DNA from 4 places in the Pseudomonas sp. BP01 genome. Region 1 is predicted to be linked to each of the others. Evidence: predicted binding sites of a transcription regulator. Region 1 holds the regulator's gene; each other region holds the start of a gene.
The links. Region 1 encodes sigma-54, which starts transcription at its own class of promoters, with help from an activator protein. Its sites were predicted from a motif close to ANTGGCATNNANNTTGCTNT; they were not measured.

Region 1 (5,646 bases):
TGGTCGGCACCGGCAATCAGCCGGTGATTGCTGCGCGTATCTGGCTGTTTGTCATTGCCATCATTGCGCACAACATCCCCGAAGGCATGGCCATCGGAGTATCGGCCGGTGGTGGCATGGCCGACGCCGACAGCCTGGCGATGGGCATTGCGTTGCAGGACGTGCCTGAGGGGCTGGTGATTGCGCTGGTGCTGGCCGGGGCGGGCATGGCGCGCTTCAAAGCCTTCCTGATCGGCGCAGCGTCAGGTTTGGTCGAACCGGTGGCCGCAGTGATTTGCGCCTGGCTGGTAAACGTCGCCGAACTGCTGCTGCCGCTGGGCCTGGCCTGCGCGGCGGGGGCGATGCTGCTGGTGGTGACCCAGGAGATCATCCCGGAATCGCGCAGCAACGGCCATCATCGTCTGGCCAGCCTGGGGCTATGTATTGGCTTCTGCCTGATGATGGTGATGGATACAGCGATGTCCTGATTCATTATCAGGTTTGCGTGTTCCCTGTGGGAGCGGCCTTGTGTCGCGATAGGGCCGCAAAGCGGCCCCGGCAACTTGTGCATTGTTGCTCAAATCCTGGGGCTGCTTTGCAGCCCTCTCGCGACACAAGGCCGCTCCAACAAGGATCGTGCTGGCTTTTATTCGCCTTCGTCGAAGAAGTTGTTGATCAGCTCGACCAGCGCATCCATGGCGTCGTTGTCCTGCTCGCCTTCGGTATGCAGGTGCACCTGGGTGCCTTTGCCGGCCGCCAGCATCATCACCGCCATGATGCTCTTGCCATCCACCAGCTTGTCTGGCGCACGGCCAACGCGCACCTGGCAGGGGAAGCGGCCCGCCACGCCGACGAACTTGGCTGCCGCCCGGGCATGCAGGCCCAGCTTGTTGATAATGGTGATTTCGCGGGCGGGCATCGTGGGGCGGATCCTTGGGCTAGAGGTCGCGGTGGCGGACCTGGACGTTTTTCAGGGATTGCTGCAGCAACTGGCCAAGGCGCTCGGTGATGTACACCGAGCGGTGGTGGCCGCCGGTGCAGCCGATGGCAATGGTGACGTAGGCGCGGTTGCTGGCGGCGAAGCGGGGCAGCCACTTGAGCAGGTAGCTGGAAATGTCGTTGAACATGTCTTCGACATCCGGTTGTGCGCCCAGGTAGTCGATTACCGGCTGTTCGAGGCCGGAGTGCTCGCGCAGCTCGGCCTTCCAGTAAGGGTTGGGCAAGCAGCGCACATCGAACACCAGGTCCGCATCCACCGGCATGCCGCGCTTGAAACCGAAGGACTCGACCAGGAACGCAGTGCCAGGCTCGGGTTGGTTAAGCAGACGCAGCTTGATCGAATCACGCAGCTGATACAGGTTCAGGTTGGTGGTGTCGATCTTCAGGTCGGCCAGGTCGGCGATCGGGCCCAAAAGCTCACTCTCGACGCGAATCGCTTCGGCCAGCGAGCGGTTGGCATTGGTCAGTGGGTGGCGTCGGCGGGTTTCCGAGAAGCGCTTGAGCAGCATGTCTTCGTCGGCATCCAGGAACAGCACATCGCACTGGATGTTGCGCGCGCGGGCTTCTTCGAGCAATTCGGGGAAGCGCGTCAGGTGGCTGGGCAGGTTACGTGCGTCAATCGACACGGCAACCTTCGGTTGCAGCAGTTCGGTGTTGATCAGCGCCTCTTCCGCCAGCTCCGGCAGCAGCCCGGCGGGCAGGTTGTCAATGCAATAGAAACCGTTGTCTTCCAGGACATCGAGGGCGGTGCTCTTGCCGGAGCCGGACCGGCCGCTGACAATGATCAGGCGCATGTTCAGTGCTCGTTCTGTACGTCCAGGACAACCTGGAACAGGGCCTCGTTACTGCTGGCGGCACGCAAGCGATCACGAACCTCCTTGCGATCGAGCATGCTGGCAATCTGGCGCAGCAGTTCCAGATGCGCATCGGTGGCAGCTTCAGGCACCAGCAGGACGAACAGCAGGTCCACAGGCGCGCCATCGATGGCGTCGTAATCGATAGGGGCTTCGAGGTGCAGCAGGGCGCTGACCGGGGCGGAACATCCTTCAAGCCGGCAGTGGGGGATGGCGATGCCATTGCCGAAACCGGTCGAGCCGAGTTTTTCCCGGGCGACCAGTTTTTCGAAGACGTCTTGCATCTCCAGCTCTGGCACTTGTTCGGCGATGACGGTGGCGACCTTTTCAAGGGCGCGCTTCTTACTGCCGCCCGGCACGTTCACGAGGGAACGGCCGGGGGTCAGGATGGTTTCAAGTCGGATCATGGATGAGGGGGATCAGCGGGCAGCTGCACCTTGCAGCAGGCTTTGCTGTTTTTCCTTGTGTTTTTTCAGTTGGCGGTCGAGCTTGTCGGCCAAGGCGTCGATTGCTGCATACATGTCTTGGTCTTCGGCATTGGCAACCACTTCACCGCCAGGAATCTGCAGGGTCGCTTCGACCTTCTGCTGCAGCTTCTCGACTTTCATGATGACCTGCACGTTGGTGATCTTGTCGAAGTGACTTTCCACGCGGGCGAGCTTTTCAAGCACGTAATCGCGCAGTGGCTGGGTGACTTCTACATGCTGTCCACTGATATTGACTTGCATACAGCTTCTCCTTTATTGCCCGTGCATAAAGAGGCAGGTCTTGCACCTGCCCCACAAACGCTGTGGCACATCTCAGGGGCTACATCAGTCGCTTGCGCTCGCTCGACGGTGCGATGCCGAGGGACTCGCGGTACTTGGCGACGGTGCGACGGGCTACCTGGATGCCTTGTGCCTCCAGTAAACCAGCGATCTTGCTGTCACTCAATGGCTTTTTCTGATTTTCCGCTGCAACAAGTTTCTTGATGATCGCGCGGATCGCCGTGGACGAGCATTCTCCGCCTTCGGAGGTGCTGACGTGGCTGGAGAAAAAGTATTTCAGTTCGTAGATGCCACGCGGTGTATGCATGTATTTCTGCGTGGTAACCCGAGAGATGGTCGACTCGTGCATACCTACCGCCTCGGCGATGTCGTGCAGCACCAGCGGTTTCATCGCCTCGTCACCATGGTCGAGGAAACCGCGCTGGTGCTCGACGATCTGCGTGGCAACCTTCATCAGCGTTTCGTTGCGGCTTTGCAGGCTCTTGATGAACCAGCGCGCTTCCTGCAACTGGTTGCGCATGAAGGTGTTGTCGGCACTGGTGTCGGCGCGGCGCACAAAGCCTGCGTATTGCGGGTTGACCCGCAGGCGCGGGATGGCTTCCTGGTTCAGCTCCACCAGCCAGCGGTCGCTGTCTTTGCGCACGATGACGTCGGGCACCACGTACTCTGGCTCGCTGGACTCGATCTGCGAACCTGGGCGCGGGTTGAGGCTTTGTACCAGCTCGATGACCTGGCGCAGCTCGTCTTCCTTGATTTTCATGCGCCGCATCAGCTGGGTGTAGTCACGGCTGCCGAGCAGGTCGATGAAATCGGTGACCAGGCGCTTGGCTTCGGTCATCCACGGGGTATTGGCAGGTAGCTGGCGCAGTTGCAGCAGCAGGCATTCACCCAGGTTGCGGGCGCCGACGCCGGCCGGTTCGAACTGCTGGATGCGGTGCAGCACCGCTTCGACCTCGTCCAGCTCGATATCCAGCTCCGGGTCGAAACCGGCGCAGATTTCCTCAAGGGTGTCTTCCAGGTAGCCCTGGCCGTTGATGCTGTCGATGAGGGTAACGGCGATCAGGCGGTCGGTGTCGGACATCGGCGCCAGGTTCAGTTGCCACAGCAAGTGGCTTTGCAGGCTTTCGCCGGCCGATGTGCGGGTGGTGAAGTCCCACTCGTCGTCATCGTTGCTCGGCAGGCTGCTGGCGCTGGTCTGGTAGATGTCTTCCCAGGCGGTGTCGACCGGAAGCTCGTTGGGGATGCGCTCGCCCCACTCACCGTCTTCCAGGTTGTCGGCACTGACGGTGCTTTCCTGGAAGCTGTTGTCCTGGGCTTCGGCTGCCGGCTTGTTCTCGGCGTTGTCCGCCATCGGGTCGCTGTTGTCGAAGTCCTCGCCGTCTTCCTGACGTTCGAGCATCGGGTTCGACTCCAGCGCTTCCTGGATTTCCTGTTGGAGGTCCAGGGTGGAAAGCTGGAGCAGACGGATGGCCTGTTGCAACTGAGGTGTCATCGTCAGTTGCTGGCCCATTTTTAGGACGAGCGATGGTTTCATGGCAGGGGCTTGGTACCTTGTTCGCCGGCGCGCACGCGCCATCCACTACACGAGGGCGCCTGGGCGCCAGATCAAGCAAGTTTTATGCCTTAAATTGTAGCGTTTGCCTAGAGCACCGTAACAACTTTACCCGCGGTTTCACGGCTATTTGCCAGTGCTCCAGGCGCATGCCGGGGTCAGAGCCGGAACTCGTGACCCAGGTAAACTTCTTTGACCAGGTCGTTGGCCAGGATGGTTTCGGCGTCGCCTTCGGCGATCAGCCGGCCATCATTGACGATATAGGCGGTTTCGCAGATATCCAGGGTCTCGCGCACGTTGTGGTCGGTAATCAGCACACCGATACCCTTGGCCTTGAGATGGTGGATGATCTGCTTGATGTCGCCGACCGAGATCGGGTCGACACCGGCGAATGGTTCGTCCAGCAGGATGAACTTGGGTGCGGTCGCCAGGGCGCGGGCAATCTCGACGCGGCGGCGTTCACCACCGGACAGGCTCATGCCGAGGTTGTCGCGAATGTGGCTGATGTGGAACTCCTGCAGCAGGCTTTCCAGTTCCTTGCGGCGGCCGTCGCGGTCGAGGTCCTTGCGGGTCTCGAGGATGGCCATGATGTTGTCGGCCACCGACAGCTTGCGGAAGATCGAGGCTTCCTGCGGCAGGTAGCCGATGCCAGCACGGGCGCGGCCGTGCATGGGCTGGTGGCTGACATCGAGGTTGTCGATGAGCACGCGCCCCTGCTCGGCCTGGACCAGCCCGACAATCATGTAGAAGCAGGTGGTCTTGCCGGCGCCGTTGGGGCCGAGCAGGCCGACGATCTGGCCACTGTCGATCGACAGGCTGACATCACGTACGACCTGCCGCCCCTTGTAGCTCTTGGCCAGGTGCTGGGCTTTGAGGGTTGCCATTTACTCGGCCTTCTTCTTGGGCTGGATCACCATGTCGATACGCTGACGCGGTGTAGTCACGTTGCCACCACGACCGGCGGTCGCCACCTGGGTCTGGGTGTTGTAGACGATCTTCTCGCCTTCGGTGGTGTTGCCTTCGCTCTCGACCTTGGCGCGGTCAGTGAGAATCACCAGGTCTTTCAGCGCCTGGTACTGAATGGTCACGCCCCAGCCTTTCATCTTGTCTGGTTTGGCCGCGCTTTGTTGCTGCTCGAAGTAGGCCAGGTTGCCCACCGAAGTCACCACATCGATGTCGCCGGAAGCGGAGCGGGTGATGGTGACGGTGTTGCCTTTGATCATCATCGAGCCCTGAGTAATGACCACGTCGCCGGTGTAGGTGGCTACGCCTTGCTTGTCATCCAGGTGGGCCTGGTCGGCCTGGATGCGGATCGGCTGATCACGGTCATTTGGCAGTGCGAAGGCGCTCGCGCTTCCCAGTGCTGCGCTCAGGCTGAGCAAAAGGGGGAGGGTTTTAACGAGCCTCATACTGTCCTCTTACGTTAGAGAGCAGGTCCATCCTGCTTTCTTTCAAATACGCTTTCATTCCTTTGCCTGTAGTCGTGCCACCGGCG
Region 2 (5,646 bases), on a different contig from region 1:
ATGATCACATCCGGCTGCTGGCGTGCCAGGCGGCCCATCACGCCATCTGCGCTGTCGAAGCTCTGGGTGGTCATGCCTTCTTGTTGCAGGGCTTTTTCCAGGACCCAGCGGATGGAGCGATCATCGTCGACGATCCATACGGTTTCACTTCGGCTCATGAGGCGGTGGCTCCTTGTTCCAGGGGCAGGTAGATCGAGAAGGCGGTGTGGCCTGCGTGGCTTTCGCACTCGATCAGGCCCTGGTGCTGGCTGATGATGTTCTGGGTAATGGCCAGGCCCAGCCCGGTACCGTCCGGGCGGCCGCTGACCATGGGATAGAAGAGGGTGTCTTGCAGTTCCGGCGGAATGCCCGGGCCGTTATCGATGATCTCCACCCGCGCGACCAGGCGATGGCGAACATGGCCGATGGTGAACTGGCGCAAGGCGCGGCTGCGCAGGGTGATGCGGCCCAGGCGCAGCTCGTTCTGCGAACTGATCGCCTGCATGGCGTTACGCACGATGTTGAGCACGGCCTGGATCATCTGCTCGCGGTCGATCAGCACGTCCGGCAGGCTTGGGTCGTAATCGCGCACCAAAGTGATGCAGCCCTGGCTTTCGGCGTCGACCAGGCTGCAGACCCGCTCCAGCACTTCGTGGATGTTGGTCATGGCCAGGGATGGCAGCTTGTTCGAACCGAGCATGCGGTCGACCAGGTTACGCAGGCGGTCGGCCTCTTCGATGATCACGTTGGTGTAATCGCGCAGGCCTTCTTCGGGTAACTCGCGGGCCAGCAGCTGGGCCGCGCCGCGAATGCCGCCGAGGGGGTTCTTGATTTCGTGGGCCAGGCCGCGCACCAGCATCTTGGTGGTTTCCTGTTTGCTCAGCTGGGCCTCTTCCTTGGTGATGCGCAGCAGCCGGTCGCGTGGGTGCACCTCCAGCAACAGCAGGGTCTGGCCCTGGTTCAGGATGGGCGTTACCGCGTAGTCGACGGTGATGGTCTGCCCGGTCAGCGAGGTGAGCTGCGCTTCGCGCTTGGTGAACGGGTGCGCCTGTTCGACCGCCTGGCGCAACGAGCTGAGCGCTTCGGTCGATTCGGTAAACAGCTCGCTGATGAACTGCCCATGGCTACGTTGACCACTGACGGCCAGTAGCATTTCCGCGGCCGGGTTCATGTACTCCAGGCGCAGCTCGGCGTTGAGCAGCAACGTGGCGGTGGTCAGGTTGTCCAGAAGCAGACGGTGCTGCGCATCGCTGATGGTCATAAGGCGTCGTTGACCTCTTTTGGCGCTTGCCTGGCACTTCTTTGGCCAGGGCCGGGCTCGGGGTGCATCTGCTGATGCCAGTCTCTCCACAGAAAAATGCAAGAAACAAACCAAAGCTCCGAAAAGAAGCGGGATTTGCCGATAAAGGCCTGGATCTGCGCAAATTCGGATCAGAAAGTCTTGATGAAACGTTTAATTTGAACCAGATTGGGGAGCAAATCGGGGCATTGCACTCAATCTTGCACCAAGATAGAGCATAGCGTGGGTGGCGAGGGTTCTGCGTGGGCGCTAACGAAAACGGCCTCCCGAGGGAGGCCGTCTTGATCATTTCACCGGCGCGAGGCGCCGATCAGATCAGCAGCTGTAGTACAGCTCGTATTCCAGCGGGTGCACGAAGGTGCGGACCTTGATCTCTTCTTCGCTCTTCAGCTCGATGAAGGCATCGATGAAGTCGTCGGAGAACACGCCGCCCTTGGTCAGGAACGCACGGCCTTTGTCCAGCTCTTCCAGGGCTTCTTTCAGGCTGCCGCACACTTGCGGAATGTCCTTGGCCTCTTCTGGTGGCAGGTCGTACAGGTTCTTGTCGGCAGCATCGCCTGGGTGGATCTTGTTCTGGATGCCGTCCAGGCCAGCCATCAGCAGGGCCGCGAAGGCCAGGTACGGGTTGGCCGATGGGTCCGGGAAGCGTGCTTCGATACGGCGGGCTTTCGGGCTGCCGACGTAAGGAATACGGATCGAGGCGGAACGGTTGCGAGCCGAGTAGGCCAGCATTACCGGGGCTTCGAAGCCTGGGACCAGACGCTTGTAGGAGTTGGTCGACGGGTTGGTGAAGCCGTTCAGGGCCTTACCGTGCTTGATGATACCGCCGATGAAGTACAGGGCAGTGTCGGACAGGCCGGCATAGCCTTCACCCGAGAAGGTGTTCTTGCCGTCTTTCCAGATCGACATGTGCACGTGCATGCCCGAGCCGTTGTCGCCGTACAGTGGCTTCGGCATGAAGGTGGCGGTACGGCCGTAAGCGTCGGCAACGTTGTGCACGACGTATTTCAGGGCCTGTACTTCGTCAGCCTTTTTCACCAAGGTGTTGAACTTGACGCCGATTTCGTTCTGGCCGGCAGTCGCCACTTCGTGGTGGTGAACTTCAACGGTCTGGCCCATTTCTTCCAGCGCGTTGCACATGGCAGTACGGATTTCGTGGTCGTGGTCGAACGGCGGAACCGGGAAGTAGCCGCCTTTCACGCCTGGACGGTGGCCTTTGTTGCCGCCTTCCACGTCAGCGCCGGTCATCCACGAGCCTTGCTCGGAGAAGATCTTGAACATCGAACCGGAGATGTCCGAGTGGAACTTCACTTCGTCGAAGATGAAGAACTCTGGCTCCGGGCCTGCGAATACGGTGTCACCGATGCCGGTGCTCTTCAGGTACTCTTCGGCGCGTTTGGCGATCGCACGTGGGTCGCGATCGTAGCCCTGCATGCTCGACGGGTCGACGATGTCGCAGGTGATGATCAGGGTAGGTTCTTCGGTGAAAGGGTCCAGCACGGCAGTATCGTCAACCGGCATCAGGATCATGTCGGAAGCTTCGATGCCTTTCCAGCCAGCGATGGAGGAGCCGTCGAACATCTTGCCCACTTCGAAGAAGTCTTCGTCCAGCGCATCACGCGACGGCATGGTCACGTGGTGTTGAATGCCTTTGGTGTCCGTGAAACGCAGATCAATCCACTTGACGTCATGATCTTTGATGAGTTGAACCGACTTCGACATGTTGTCCTCCGGATGGTCTAGAGCGCGGTGGGCCGCTGCCCTGGAAAAAGGGTGTTGCCGGGCGCGGATAGTCGGCCAAGCTTACCTGCCTCACAAGGGAGCAAATTGCATGCCAGTGCCCGAAAATGGCGAGGGTGGGATAAAAGCAGGCGTTTGCGGGCATTTAGCCGGGGGTTGGCGGGGAAAAGTGCACCCTTACGATGCGGTTTTTGGTGGGTGCGCACTATTATGGTGCGCCTGGTGAGTCTTGTGCCTTTTTCGAGGGCCTCTTCGCGGGTAAACCCGCTCCCACAGGGACCGCACGGATTTCGAGGACTGTGCAAACCCCTGTAGGAGCGGGTTTACCCGCGAAAGGGCCGGAACAGGCGCCACAAAAACGCAGCCTTGCATTTATCTCAAAGCTTCTGATCAAAAGTTGGTCAAATCCTGAGCAGTTTCCGCTATAATTCGCGCCCCACATTTTCGGCAGGCCCTGCGCGCGCTGTTAACCAATGAAACTTATCGTCAAAGTCTTCCCAGAAATCACCATCAAGAGCCGGCCGGTGCGCAAGCGCTTCATCCGCCAGCTCGCCAAGAACATCCGCAACGTGCTCAAGGACCTCGATCCTGAGCTCGCGGTCGATGGTGTCTGGGACAATCTCGAAGTGGTTACCCGCATCGAGGACGAAAAGGTCCAGCGCGAGATCATCGAACGCCTCACCTGCACACCGGGTATCACCCACTTCCTGCAGGTTGAGGAATACCCGCTGGGTGACTTCGACGACATCGTTGCCAAGTGCAAGCAGCACTTCGGCCACCTGCTGGCCGGCAAGCATTTTGCCGTGCGCTGCAAGCGCGGCGGCCACCATGACTTCACCTCCATGGACGTCGACCGTTACGTCGGCAGCCAGCTGCGCCAACAGTGTGGCGCGGCCGGCATCGAGCTGAAAAAGCCTGAAGTGCTGGTACGCATCGAAATCCGCAACCAGCGCCTGTACGTCATCCACAACCAGCACCAGGGCATCGGCGGCTATCCGCTGGGCGCCCTGGAGCAGACCCTGGTGCTGATGTCCGGTGGCTTCGACTCCACCGTGGCGGCCTACCAGATGATGCGCCGTGGCCTGATGACCCACTTCTGCTTCTTCAACCTCGGCGGCCGTGCCCACGAGCTGGGCGTGATGGAAGTCGCCCACTACCTGTGGAAAAAGTACGGCAGCAGCCAGCGCGTGCTGTTCATCAGCGTGCCGTTCGAAGAAGTGGTCGGCGAGATCCTCAACAAGGTCGACAACAGCTACATGGGCGTCACCCTCAAGCGCATGATGCTGCGCGGTGCCGCGCACATGGCTGACCGCCTGGAAATCGACGCCCTGGTAACTGGCGAGGCCATTTCCCAGGTGTCTAGCCAGACCCTGCCGAACCTGTCGATCATCGACTCGGCCACCGACAAGCTGGTGCTGCGCCCTTTGCTGGCCAGCCACAAGCAGGACATCATCGACCAGGCCAACGAAATCGGCACCGCCGACTTCGCCAAGCACATGCCAGAATACTGCGGCGTGATTTCGGTGAACCCGACCACTCACGCCAAGCGCCACCGCATGGAGCATGAAGAAAAGCAGTTCGACATGGCCGTGCTGGAGCGCGCCCTGGAGCGCGCCAAGCTGATCTCCATCGACCATGTGATCGACGAACTGGGCAAGGATGTCGAAATCGAGGAAGTGGCCGAGGCACTCTCGGGCCAGATCGTCATCGACATTCGTCACCCCGATGCCCAGGAAGACGAACCCCTGGTGCTGGAAGGTATCGAAGTCCAGGCCATGCCGTTCTATGCCATCAACAGCAAGTTCAAGCATCTGGACCCGACGCGCCAGTACTTGCTGTATTGCGACAAGGGTGTGATGAGCCGTTTGCACGCACACCATCTGCTCAGTGAGGGACATGCCAATGTGCGTGTTTATCGTCCGACATAAGACGCCGGGGCTGTATGGCGGCAGTATCCGCCATCGCCCTCCCGACCGCCGGGCCCGCTGAGCCTTAAACAGTACATATTGGCCGCCTACACTGGGCGGCAACCGAATCCTCTGATCGAGATACACTTGTGATCGAAAATCTGCGTAACATCGCCATCATCGCCCACGTTGACCATGGTAAAACCACCCTGGTCGACAAACTCCTGCGTCAGTCCGGCACTTTGGAGCGTAACGAGCTCAACGACGAGCGCGTCATGGACTCCAACGACCAGGAAAAAGAGCGCGGTATTACCATTCTGGCGAAAAACACCGCCATCAACTGGAACGGCTACCACATCAACATCGTCGACACCCCCGGCCACGCCGACTTCGGTGGCGAGGTTGAGCGTGTAATGTCGATGGTCGACTCCGTGCTGCTGCTGGTCGACGCTCAAGACGGCCCTATGCCGCAAACCCGCTTCGTGACCAAGAAGGCCTTCGAAGCCGGCCTGAAGCCAATCGTCGTGATCAACAAGGTTGACCGTCCGGGCGCGCGTCCTGACTGGGTTCTGGACCAGATCTTCGACCTGTTCGACAACCTCGGCGCTACCGACGAGCAGCTGGACTTCAAAGTGGTCTACGCCTCGGCCCTGAACGGCATTGCCGGTCTGGACCACACCGAAATGGGCGAAGACATGACTGCCCTGTACCAGGCTGTCA
Region 3 (5,646 bases), on a different contig from region 1:
TTGAAAGACATGTGTAACTCCTGTCGTTTTGCTCAGGCCCTAGATGCCGATGCTTTGGATTTTGGAAAGCGCAACACTGCCCAGCCCAGCCAGGTTGAGTGTCATCTCAGAACCGTTGGTGCCCATGGTCACACTGGTGACCGAGGCCGGCAGGTTGGTGGTCATGGCCGTGGCCTGGCCGTCGATCGAGGCAGTGGCCTTGAAGCTGTAGGTACCTGCTGCCACTGCTTCGCCGTCGTCGTCCAGGCCGTTCCAGGTGAAGTCGATCTTGCCGGCTTTCTGAGTACCCAGGTCGAGGGTGCGCACCAGCTTGTCGTCCTTGTCGTAGATACCCACCGAAGTAGCGGTGCTGGACGACGTCAGGTTGACCGTGCCTTTCATATCCTTGCTGGTGTCGACCACCGCCTTGTCGGTCTGCACAATCACATTGCGCCCGACCAGTGACGAAGCCTGCAGCGCCTGGGAGGACTGCAGCCCTGCCGCGATGTAGGTCACCGAGTCATTGAGCGACTGCATGCTCTCGAGGCTGCTGAACTGCGCCAGCTGCGCCACGAACTCGCCGTTTTCCTGTGGGTCGAGCGGGTTCTGGTTCTTCATCTGGGTAACCAGCAACTGCAGGAAAGCATCCTTGCCCAGCGCGCTGCCGGCAGCGCCGGTGCTGCTGTCGGCTTTCGACGTCTGCTTCTGCAGCGAAGTCAGGTACGCGCTGCTGACGTCAGAGGTGGAGTTGGTAGTGGTCATGTCGGCTTCCTATCACTGCCCCAGGGTCAGGACTTTCTGCATCATGCTCTTGGCCGTGTTCATCAGCTCGGCGTTGGTCTGGAACGCACGGCTGGCAGAGATCATGTCTGCCATCTCCTCGACCACGTTGACGTTCGGGTAGTAGACGTAGCCGTCCTTGTTCGCCGCCGGGTGGTTTGGCTCGTAGCGTGCTTCCAGGGTGCTCTGGTCCTCGACGATGCCTTTTACCTGCACGCCCTGCCCTGCTTCGCCCTGGTCTTCGAACAGCGACTGGCTGCCGCCGGCTTGCGCATCCTGGAAGGTGGTGGCGAACACCGGGTGGCGAGCGCGGTAGGTCTGATCGATGCTCGACGAGACGGTTTCGGCGTTGGCAATGTTGGAAGCCACGGTGTTCAGGCGCGTGTTTTGCACGCTCATGCCGCTACCGGCAATGTTGAAGACACTGGAAAGGGACATGGTTATTCTCCCCGCAGGGCCGATACCAGCCCTTTGAATTTGCTGTTGAGCAAGGTGAAGCTGGCCTGGAAGCCAATGGCGTTTTCGGTGTAGTTCGATTGCTCGATCTGCGCGTCCACGGTGTTCTGGTCGATCGACGGCTGCAGCGGCGTGCGGTACTTGAGGGTATCGTCGCCCGCAATGGCGAGGCCTTCGGCTTCGATGTGGCGGCTATTGGTGCGGTCCATGGCGAAACGGCCGCTTTGCTGCTTGTCGCTTTCGGCGGCCAGCACAGAGGCGAAGTCCATGTCACGCGCCTTGTAATTGGGCGTGTCGGCGTTGGCGATGTTGTTGGCCAGCACTTCGGCGCGCTGGGCGCGGAAGCCCATGGCCTTTTCGTGGATACCAAGCGCCTTGTCGAAGCTGATGCTCATGTCGGGGAAACCTTCGGAGGTTGACCGGAATTTCGTTGAGCAAGGTATAGCAAGGGCTGTGCCAACCCGTGCAAAGCCCACAAATACGGGGCTACGAGGCACAGTGCTGTCAGGGTGATGCCAGAAAAGCGGCAAAGGCCTTCCGCCCTGGGCGGCGAAAGCGGCAATTGTCGGGCGGCAAAAGCGGCAAACCAAAAAATTGACGTCAGTGTTTGCCCTGTACCGGCCCCTTCGCGGGTGAACCCGCTCCCACAGGGGTCTGCACAGTTTTCGAATCTGGTGCGGTACCTGTGGGAGCGGGTTCACCCGCGAAGAGGCCGGAGCAGGCCAACAAAAAAGGCCGGCAGTTTTCGCTGCCGGCCTTCTTGATTACTTGGCCTGGTAGATGATCCCCGGGCTGCACTGGACCATCTGGTAATGGTCCGGCAACCCGTTCAGCGCTTCCGAAGCGCCAAGGAACAGGTAGCCGCCTGGCTTAAGGGTGCTGTGAATGCGCAGCAGGATGTCCCGCTTCACCTGCGCCGAGAAGTAGATCAGCACGTTACGGCAGAACACGATGTCGAACTTGCCCAGGCTGGCATAGCTGTCCAGCAGGTTGAACGAGCGGAACTCGACGCGGCTGCGAATCGCCGGTTTGATCGCCCAGCGCCCCGCTCCCTTGGGGTCGAAGTAGCGCTGCAGGCGTTCCTGGGACAGGCCGCGGGCAATGGCCAGGCTGTCATACTCACCGGTCTTGCAGTTGGTGAGCATGGTGCCGGACAGGTCGGTGGCAACGATCTGCGCGCCCATCTTCAACTGGCCAAGGTTGCTGCGCTCGAATTCGTCGATGGCCATCGAGATGGAATACGGCTCCTGCCCCGACGAACAAGCCGCCGACCACATGCGCAGGCGCTGGCCGGGGTTGTTGCGGATGAACTCGGGGATCACCTTGTTCTTCAGCACTTCGAACGGGTAGGTATCGCGAAACCACAGGGTCTCGTTGGTGGTCATGGCATCGACCACCTGCTCGCGCAAACCACTGCGCGGCTGGGCCTGGATGCGCTGCACCAGCTCGCCCAGGCTCTTGATGCCCTGTTGTTCCATCAGCTTGTTGAGACGGCTGGAAACCAGGTACTGCTTATTTTCGCCCAGCAGGATGCCACAGGCTTTCTCCAGGAATACCCGGAACTGTTCGAAATCCAAATTACCCGTAGACACTCTTGCCGCCTCTTTTCAATCACTGGTGCCGGGGGCCTGCCCCCGGCTGCTTCAATGCGCTGCCTTGATCCGGTCGACCACCCGTTGGGCCAGGTCGTCCGGCTTGAACTTGGCCAGAAAGTCATCGGCGCCGACCTTCTTGACCATTGCCTGGTTGAACACCCCGGAAAGCGAAGTATGCAGGCAGATGTGCAATTTTTGCATGCGCGGGTCGCTGCGGATCTCCGCCGTTAGCGTATAGCCGTCCATTTCCGGCATTTCAATGTCCGAGATCATCATCAGGAACTCTTCTTCAGGCTTTTTGCCCTCATCCACCAGCTGGCGCAGGTAGTTCAGGGCCTGGCGGCCATCGTTGAGTGCCACGACCTCCACCCCCACGGTCTGCAGGCAACGGCTGACCTGCTTGCGCGCCACCGACGAATCGTCCACGGTCAGCACCCGCATCAGCACGGCCTTGTCCTGCGTCTCGGCATCGATCACCCCAGCCGATACAGACTCGGACGACGGCGACACTTCGGCCAGCACCTTCTCCACATCGATGATCTCGACCATGCGGTTGTCCACCCGGGTGACCGCAGTCAGGTAGTGGTCACGGCCGGTGCCCTTGGGTGGCGGGTGGATCTCTTCCCAGTTCATGTTGACGATGCGCTCCACCGAGTGCACCAAGAAGCCTTGGGTCTTGGTGTTGTACTCGGTGATGATCACGAAGCTGTTGCGCGTCTCTTCCTGCAGCGGGCGCATCCCGGTGGCCATCGACAAGTCGAGGATCGGGATGGTCGCCCCGCGAATGTTGGCAACGCCACGCACCACCGGGTGCGCCTTGGGCAGCAGGGTCAGCGCAGGGCATTGCAGCACTTCCCTGACCTTGAACACGTTGATGCCGTATAGCTGTTCGCCATTGAGGCGGAACAGCAGCAATTCCAGGCGATTCTGCCCCACCAGCTGCGTGCGCTGGTTGACCGAATCCATAACACCCGCCATGCCAGACTCCTTAATCTTTCAGCCTTTCGTTGCAACTCAGGTTACGAGTCGGCACGGGCTTTGCTTTTTTGAGCGTCATGCATACGAAAACGACAATTTTCCGACGATTGACGCGCCTGCTGACTGGCTCGCTGGCCACGTTGTGCCTGCTGGCGCCCGGCGTTCGCACGGTAGCGGACGCGCTCACCTTGCCTGAACAGCTTATCGGTGTCACCCAAGGGTTTCTTGAATTCACCGTCGAAGATTACCTGGCCACCACCCAGACCGCCGGCCGTTATGAAATCCAGGTCAACCCGCTGGACCCACGCCTGCGCATGCCGTTGTGCAGCCAGCAGCTGGACGCCTCGCTGGAAAGCCCCGCCCTGCCGCTTGGCCGGGTGACAGTACGGGTACGCTGCGACAGCGCGGCGCCGTGGACGGTGTTTGTCCCGGCCACGGTGCGGTTGTTCCGCGACGTGGTGGTGGTCACCCGCCCGCTCAAGCGTGACAACACGGTGGGCGAAGGCGACGTGGCCCTGCGCGAGCGCGATGTGGGCACCCTTGGCCAGGGTTTTCTGACCGAACTGGACCAGGCGGTGGGCATGAAGATGCTGCGCCCCACGGTCATCGACCAGGTGCTTACCCCGCAGCACCTGGAGCAGGCCGAGGTGGTGCGCAAGGGCGACCAGGTAGTGATCATCGCCCGCAGCGGCAGCCTGAGCGTGCGCATGCCGGGCGAGGCCTTGAGCAAGGGCGGCCTGAGCGAACAGATACGGGTACGCAACCTGAATTCCAAACGGGTGGTCAAGGCCAGGGTGACTGGCCCGGGCCAGGTCGAGGTGAGCATGTAGCCCGCCACAGATTGCGCTGGCAGTCAGGAACCGCTTTTCCTAAACTGTGTCAGAGAACGGGTTGGCGAGCTTGCTGACAGGCGGCCAAGCATTTGTGCCTAAAGTTTCTTTCGGGTTGGCCGAAAACAAGGCAAGCGTCCAAATACCCAGAGGTTTCTGATCATGGTCATCGACTTCAGTCGTTTGAATAACTCTCCGTCCGTCACGGGCGGCGTGCGCGGCAATACCGCGCCCGGCAGCGCCGAAAAACCGGCCGCCAGCCAGGAAGCAGCCAGCGGCACCAGCGCCAGCGGAGAAGCGGTACACCTCAGCCAAGAGGCACAGCAGTTGCAGAAGATCAGCGACAAGCTGCGCGACGAACCCGTGGTCAACAGCGCCCGTGTGGCCCAGTTGAAGCAGGCGATCGCCGACGGCAGCTATCAGGTCGATGCCGGCAAGATCGCCAGCAAACTGCTCGATTTCGAAGCCCAGCGCTGACCGTTCGGCGCGCTGACTTCACGGACGCTAAAAAAGCCAAGAGTTAGCCATGCACGACACCACCTTGCTGCAACTGATCGAAGATGACATTGCCCCGATGCAGGAACTGCTCGACCTTCTGAATAAAGAAGCGATCGCCCTGCATGGCCGCGACATGCCGCTGCTGGAACAGATCCTGGCGCGCAAGCAGTCGCTGATCATCTTGCTCGAGCAGCACGGCCAGCGCCGCAGCCAGTTGCTCGGCAGCCTGGGCCTGAGTGCCGATCGCACTGGCGTGCAAGCGGTAGCCGCACAATCGCCCCATGGCGAGGCGATGCTGCAGCGGCTGGACATGCTGTCGAAACTGATGGACGACTGCCAGCAGGTCAACCAGACCAACGGCCGGATCATCCAGGTGCAGCAACACGTCACCAACAACCAGATCAGAATCCTCATGGGCGGCGACTCGCCGTCGCTCTACGACAGCCGCGGCAGCACCTCGCTGCTGGCCAAGCCACGGGCCCTCAGCCAAGTGTGATTTTTCTATCAAGGCACGGAACATACTGGCAAAA
Region 4 (5,646 bases), on a different contig from region 1:
GCTGGCCGGCGTTGTTCGCGTTCACGCACGAAGTGCACGTCCGGGTCAGCGCGGCGATCGTTGACAAAGGTACGGAAACGCTTGAGCTTCTCGGGGTCGTTGAGGGCGTTGGCCCATTCGCATTCATACTGGTCGACCACATGCTGCATCTGGCTTTCCAGCTCGCTGGCGAGCCCCAGGCTATCGTCGATCACGACCTGTTTCAGGTAGTCCAGGCCGCCTTCCAGGTTCTCGCGCCACACCGAGGTGCGCTGCAACTTGTCGGCCGTACGGATGTAGAACATCAGTACGCGGTCGATCAGGCGCACCAGGGTTTCGTCGTCCAGGTCGGTGGCGAACAGCTCGGCATGCCGGGGGCGCATGCCGCCGTTGCCGCACACGTACAGGTTCCAGCCCTTGTCGGTGGCGATCACGCCGATGTCCTTGCTCTGCGCCTCGGCGCATTCACGGGTGCAGCCCGATACCGCGAACTTGAGTTTGTGCGGGCTGCGCAGGCCCTTGTAGCGGTCTTCCAGGCGCAGGGCCATGGCGACGCTGTCTTGCACGCCGTAACGGCACCAGGTGCTGCCCACGCAGGATTTCACCGTGCGGGTCGACTTGCCGTAGGCGTGGCCGGTTTCGAAGCCGGCTTCGATCAGCTCGCCCCAGATCAGCGGCAGCTCGTGCAGCTGGGCGCCGAACAGGTCGATGCGCTGGCCGCCGGTGATCTTGGTGTACAGGTCGTACTTCTTGGCCACCTGGCCGATGACGATGAGCTTGTCGGGGGTGATTTCCCCCCCCGGAATGCGCGGCACCACCGAGTAGGTGCCGTTCTTCTGCATGTTGGCCATGAAGGTGTCGTTGGTGTCCTGCAGCGGCACCAGCGCCGGGTCCATGATCGGCTGGTTCCAGCACGAGGCGAGGATGTTGCCCACCGCCGGCTTGCAGATGTCACAGCCAACGTGGCCCTTGCCGTGGCGTTCGAGCAGCTCGCTGTAGGTGCGGATGCCCTCCACCCGCACCAGCCCGTACAGTTCCTGGCGGGTGTAGGCGAAGTGCTCGCACAGGCTTTTGTCCACCGCCACGCCGCGGGCGGTCAGCTCGTGCTCGAACACCTGCTTGAGCAAGGCCGCGCAACCACCGCAGCCGGTGCCGGCCTTGGTGCAGCCCTTGACCGAAGCAAGGTCGCTGCAACCGCTGTCGATGGCGGCGCACACCGCACCCTTGCTGACGTTGTGGCACGAGCAGATGGTTGCGCTGTCCGGCAGCGCATCGGCGCCAAGGGCCGGTGCACCACCGCCTTGCGGCAGAATTAGCGCTGCCGGGTCGGCTGGCAGGGCGATGCCATTCTGGGCGTATTGCAGCAGGGTGTCGTAGTAGCTGTTGTCGCCGACCAGCACCGCGCCCAGCACGTGCTTGCCGCTGGCGTCTACCACCAGCCGGCGGTACGCGCTGTTGGCTTCGTCGATAAAGCGGTAGCTGCGTGAACCAGGGGTGGCGCCATGGGCATCGCCGATCGAACCGACATCCACGCCCAGCAACTTGAGCTTGGTCGACATGTCGGCGCCGGTAAACGCCACCGCCGCTTCCCCCATCAGCAACGCCGCCAGGTTGCGCGCCATGCTGTAACCCGGGGCGACCAAGCCGAACACGCTACCGTTCCACGAAGCGCACTCGCCGATGGCAAAGATGCGCGGGTCGCTGCTGCGGCAGTGGTTGTCGATCACCACGCCACCGCGGGCGGCGATGTCCAGGCCGCAGCCACGGCCCAAGGCATCCTGCGGGCGAATACCGGCGGAGAACACGATCAGGTCGGCTTCCAGGTGCTCGCCACCGTCGAAGTTCATGCGGTAGCGGTAGGTTTCACCGCCGCTGATCGACTGGGTGGCACGCGACAAGTGCACGCCAACGCCCAGCGCTTCAATCTGTGCCTTGAGCGCGGCACCGCCCTCGCCGTCCAGCTGAACCGGCATCAGCCGTGGGGCAAATTCCACCACGTGGGCTTCCAGGCCCAGCGATTTGAGCGCGTTGGCGGCCTCCAGGCCGAGCAGGCCACCACCGACCACCACGCCACGGCGGGCACCGGCTGCGGCAGCGCGAATGCCATCGAGGTCATCAAGGGTGCGGTAGACCAGACGGGCATTGCCGCTGGAGCCTTCGATCGGCGGCACGAACGGGTATGAGCCAGTGGCCAGGACCAGTTGGTCGTAGCCGTAGCGCCCCTCGGCGGTGACTACTTCGCAGCGCTCACGGTCGATTTCCAGCACGGCCTCACCGAGGTGCAGGTGCACGCCGTTGGCGTTGTAGAAGTCGTGGTCGCACAGGGCCAGGGTCTCGGCACAACTGCCGCCGAAGTATTCGGACAGGTGAACGCGGTCGTAGGCGCGTTGGCGCTCTTCGCCGAACACCCGCACTTCGAAGCGCTGCAGGGCGCCGCGGCTGACCAGTTGTTCGACGCAGTGGTGGCCGACCATGCCGTTGCCGACGATGACCAGTCGCTCTCGTTGCCCGCTGCTCGCTGTTGCCTTCATAAGCCGATCCTCGATCAAAAAAAAAGCGCCTGGAGCCGAAGCTCCAGGCGCCTTTGCCTGTATTCATCACGGTGTGCCCCCGGGTTGATCGCCGTTGATCAGTGGGGCTTGTTGTATTGGAGGTAAAGCAGGGACTGTGCCAATCCTTTTTCCTGTGCTGGCCCTATCGCCGGCAAGCCAGCTCCCACAAGGGCCGCCACAGGTTTCGAGGTTTGCAAGATACCTGTGGGAGCTGGCTTGCCGGCGATAGGGCCAGCACAGCAATTGCACATTCCAAGTGCATCACTCCCCATCCCGGTGCACTTCAGTACACATCCCGCCGATAGCGCTTGGCCTTGCTCAACCCTTCGACATAGGCAGCCGCCGCCGCTGCATCCATCCCGCCGTGCTCAGCCACGACCGTGCGCAACGCCGCATCCACATCCTTGGCCATGCGCTGCGCATCCCCACACACATAGAAATACGCCCCCGCCTCAAGCCATTGCCACAACTGCGCGCCCTGCTCGAGCATGCGCTGCTGCACATAGACCTTCTGCGCCTGGTCCCGCGAGAACGCCGTGTGCAGCCGCAAGTGCCCTGCTGCCTCCCAAGCCTGCAATTGTTCCCGGTAGTAGAAGTCGGTAGCGGCGTACTGCTCGCCAAAGAACAGCCAGTTACCCCCTTTCGCCCCCCGCACCTCCCGCTCCTCAAGAAACGCCCGGAACGGCGCAATGCCGGTACCCGGGCCAACCATGATCACCGGCACGCTGTCGTCTTCGGGCAGCCGGAAGTGCTTCGACACCTGCGGGAAGATAGCCACCTTCACCGCTTGCGCGCGGTCGGCGAGGAAGGCCGAACACACGCCCTTGCGCTCGCCGTACCGCACGGTGGAGACGGTCAGGTGGACCTGGCCCGGATGCGCCAATGGGCTGGAGCTGATCGAGTAAAGACGCGGCTGCAAGGGCTTGAGCAGGTCCAGCCAGCTGGCCAGCGGTAGCTGTTGGGGGAAGGCGCGCAGCACATCGACCAACTGCCGGCCCCACAGCCAGTCCTGCAGCTCGGCCTTGCACTCGGGCTGCAGCAGACGCTGCAGGTCCGGTGCATTGCCAGCGAAGGCCTGCAGTTGCTGCGCGGTGACCTTGGCGATCTCCAGGTGCGTTTGCAGGGCTTCGGCCAGTGGCATGGCCGGCTGGCCCTTGAGCTCGACCATGGCCTGGCCATCGAGCTGCATCAGCGCCAGCAGTTCGTCGACCAGGGCCGGGCAGTTGCGCGGCCACACGCCCAGGGCATCACCGGCGGCATAGCTGAAGCCGCTACCGCTCAGGTCGAACACCAGTTGGCGTGTTTCCTTGCTGGCACCGGGGCTGTTGAGCAGGTGGTTTTCCAGCAAGGCGGCGGCCCAGGGTTGCTGTTTGCTGTAGGCCGCCATGGGTGCAAGTGCGCTGGCCGGCGGTGGCGCAGCGGCACTGCCCAGCGAGGGCAGCAACGCTGCGAGCCAGCCAGCGAACGCTTGATCAAAGTCTGGCTCGCAATCCACCCGTTGCAGCAGGCGACGCCCACCCAGTTCGGCCAGGCGCTGGTCGAGCTTGCGGCCAAAGCCGCAGAACTGGTCGTAACTGGAGTCGCCCAAGGCCAGCACGGCATAGGGCACCTCAGCACAGCAGGCGCCCTCCTCGCCCTGCAAGGCCTGCCAGAACGCCGCCGCGCTGTCGGGCGCGTCGCCATCGCCAAAAGTGCTGGCGATCAACACCACGCTGGCAGCACCCTGCAGCTGGCTTGGGCTGACCGCGTCCATGCAACTGAGCTGCACGTCGAGGCCGGCACCGCGCAGGTGTTCGGCACAGCGCTCGGCCAGCAGCTCGCCGTTGCCGGTCTGCGAGGCCCACAGCACTTGATGCCGTGGCGCCACCAGCGCCGCAGCGGGCAGTGTTGCAGGCTGGGCGAATAGCCCGGCCAGCAAGCCGTCGATAAACAGCCGGCGGTTGGCCGCCAGTGGCGCACTGGCCGGCAGGCGGGGCACACCCTCTGCACGTGCCTGGTCCAGGCCCAGCACGAAACCTTGCAGGTAATGGCGCTCTTCTTCTGCCAGCACCGGGGCTGGCAGGGTGTCCAGGCCAAGCAGACGGGACAGGGTGGCAGTGGGCATGCTGGCTGGCTCCGAAATGGCAGCGTTCAGGTCAAGGGCGTCGATACGCTCGCCTGCGACCCGTTGCAGGGCCACGGCGCAGTGTTTGAAAGCGGGTTGCAGCGACAGCGGGTCGACGGCATCGCAGGTGACCGCATTGATTGCCAGTTGCTCGCCAACCAGGTCGTTCCAGTGAAATGGCGCAAAGCAATTGCCTGGCATGACCCGGTCGCTGATTCGCACCGGTAGCACGGCTTGCCCGCGCCGTGAGCGGATGGCGACCTGGTCTTTTTCAGCAAGACCCAGGCGTGCCGCGTCGTCCGGGTGGACCTCGACGAAGGGGCCGGGCTCCAGCTTGTTCAGCGCCGGCACCTTGCCGGTCTTGGTCAGGGTGTGCCACTGGTGCTGCACGCGGCCGGTGTTCAGCACCAGGGGGTAGTCGCCATCCGGCAACTCTGCTGCCGGCAACCAGGGCCGGGCAAAGAAACGGGCCTTGCCACTGGCGGTGGCGAAGGCCAGCGTCGGGCGGTCGCCCTGGGCATCGTGCAGCAGCGCCTGGCTGCTACCGTCGTTCAGGTAGCGCAATGGGCTGCGGTCGCTGCCACGGCCTGGCGCACAAGGCCACTGGTGCGGTTGCTGGCGCAGTGCGGGGTAGCCGATGCCGCGCAGGTCGTAGCCGGTTGCGGGGTTATGGAAGCGGCGGATTTCTTCATACACCGCTTCGGCATCGGGGTAGTCGAAGGCTTCGCCGTAGCCCATGGCGCAGGCTACGTGGGCGATGATCTGCCAGTCGGGCAGGCTCTGCCCTGGCGGCTCGACGGCGCGCGGCATCAGGGTGAGGTTGCGTTCGCTGTTGATCATCACGCCCTCGCCTTCGGCCCACAGGGCGGCCGGCAGCAGGATGTCGGCGTAGCGGTTGGTTTCGGTGTCGAGGAAGGCATCCTGGGTAATCACCAACTCGGCCTGGCACAGGCCATCGATCACCTGCTGGCGGTTGGCGACGCTGGCCACCGGGTTGCTGCAGATGACCCA

Region 2: the regulator sigma-54 is predicted to act here: its motif matches at 3,099-3,118, upstream of glnA (type I glutamate--ammonia ligase).
Region 3: the regulator sigma-54 is predicted to act here: its motif matches at 1,657-1,676, upstream of flgB (flagellar basal body rod protein FlgB).
Region 4: the regulator sigma-54 is predicted to act here: its motif matches at 2,635-2,654, upstream of nirB (nitrite reductase large subunit NirB).

The regions. Positions count from the first base shown of each region.
Region 1 is NZ_JAFBKA010000010.1:43,398-49,043, forward strand. It holds gene JOY50_RS11105 (ZIP family metal transporter) at 1-467, shown strand, start outside; gene JOY50_RS11110 (HPr family phosphocarrier protein) at 626-898, opposite strand; gene rapZ (RNase adapter RapZ) at 918-1,772, opposite strand; gene ptsN (PTS IIA-like nitrogen regulatory protein PtsN) at 1,775-2,239, opposite strand; gene hpf (ribosome hibernation-promoting factor, HPF/YfiA family) at 2,252-2,560, opposite strand; gene JOY50_RS11130 (RNA polymerase factor sigma-54) at 2,640-4,133, opposite strand; gene lptB (LPS export ABC transporter ATP-binding protein) at 4,310-5,035, opposite strand; gene lptA (lipopolysaccharide transport periplasmic protein LptA) at 5,036-5,560, opposite strand; gene lptC (LPS export ABC transporter periplasmic protein LptC) at 5,547-5,646, opposite strand, start outside.
Region 2 is NZ_JAFBKA010000008.1:53,970-59,615, forward strand. It holds gene ntrC (nitrogen regulation protein NR(I)) at 1-158, opposite strand, end outside; gene glnL (nitrogen regulation protein NR(II)) at 155-1,240, opposite strand; gene glnA (type I glutamate--ammonia ligase) at 1,595-3,001, opposite strand; gene thiI (tRNA uracil 4-sulfurtransferase ThiI) at 3,493-4,947, shown strand; gene typA (translational GTPase TypA) at 5,076-5,646, shown strand, end outside.
Region 3 is NZ_JAFBKA010000001.1:180,396-186,041, forward strand. It holds gene flgE (flagellar hook protein FlgE) at 1-11, opposite strand, end outside; gene flgD (flagellar hook assembly protein FlgD) at 40-741, opposite strand; gene flgC (flagellar basal body rod protein FlgC) at 754-1,197, opposite strand; gene flgB (flagellar basal body rod protein FlgB) at 1,200-1,610, opposite strand; gene cheR (protein-glutamate O-methyltransferase CheR) at 1,980-2,807, opposite strand; gene JOY50_RS00805 (chemotaxis protein CheV) at 2,859-3,788, opposite strand; gene flgA (flagellar basal body P-ring formation chaperone FlgA) at 3,866-4,618, shown strand; gene flgM (flagellar biosynthesis anti-sigma factor FlgM) at 4,781-5,095, shown strand; gene JOY50_RS00820 (flagella synthesis protein FlgN) at 5,145-5,612, shown strand.
Region 4 is NZ_JAFBKA010000051.1:2,782-8,427, reverse strand. It holds gene nirB (nitrite reductase large subunit NirB) at 1-2,510, opposite strand, end outside; gene JOY50_RS27805 (bifunctional nitrate reductase/sulfite reductase flavoprotein subunit alpha) at 2,815-5,646, opposite strand, start outside.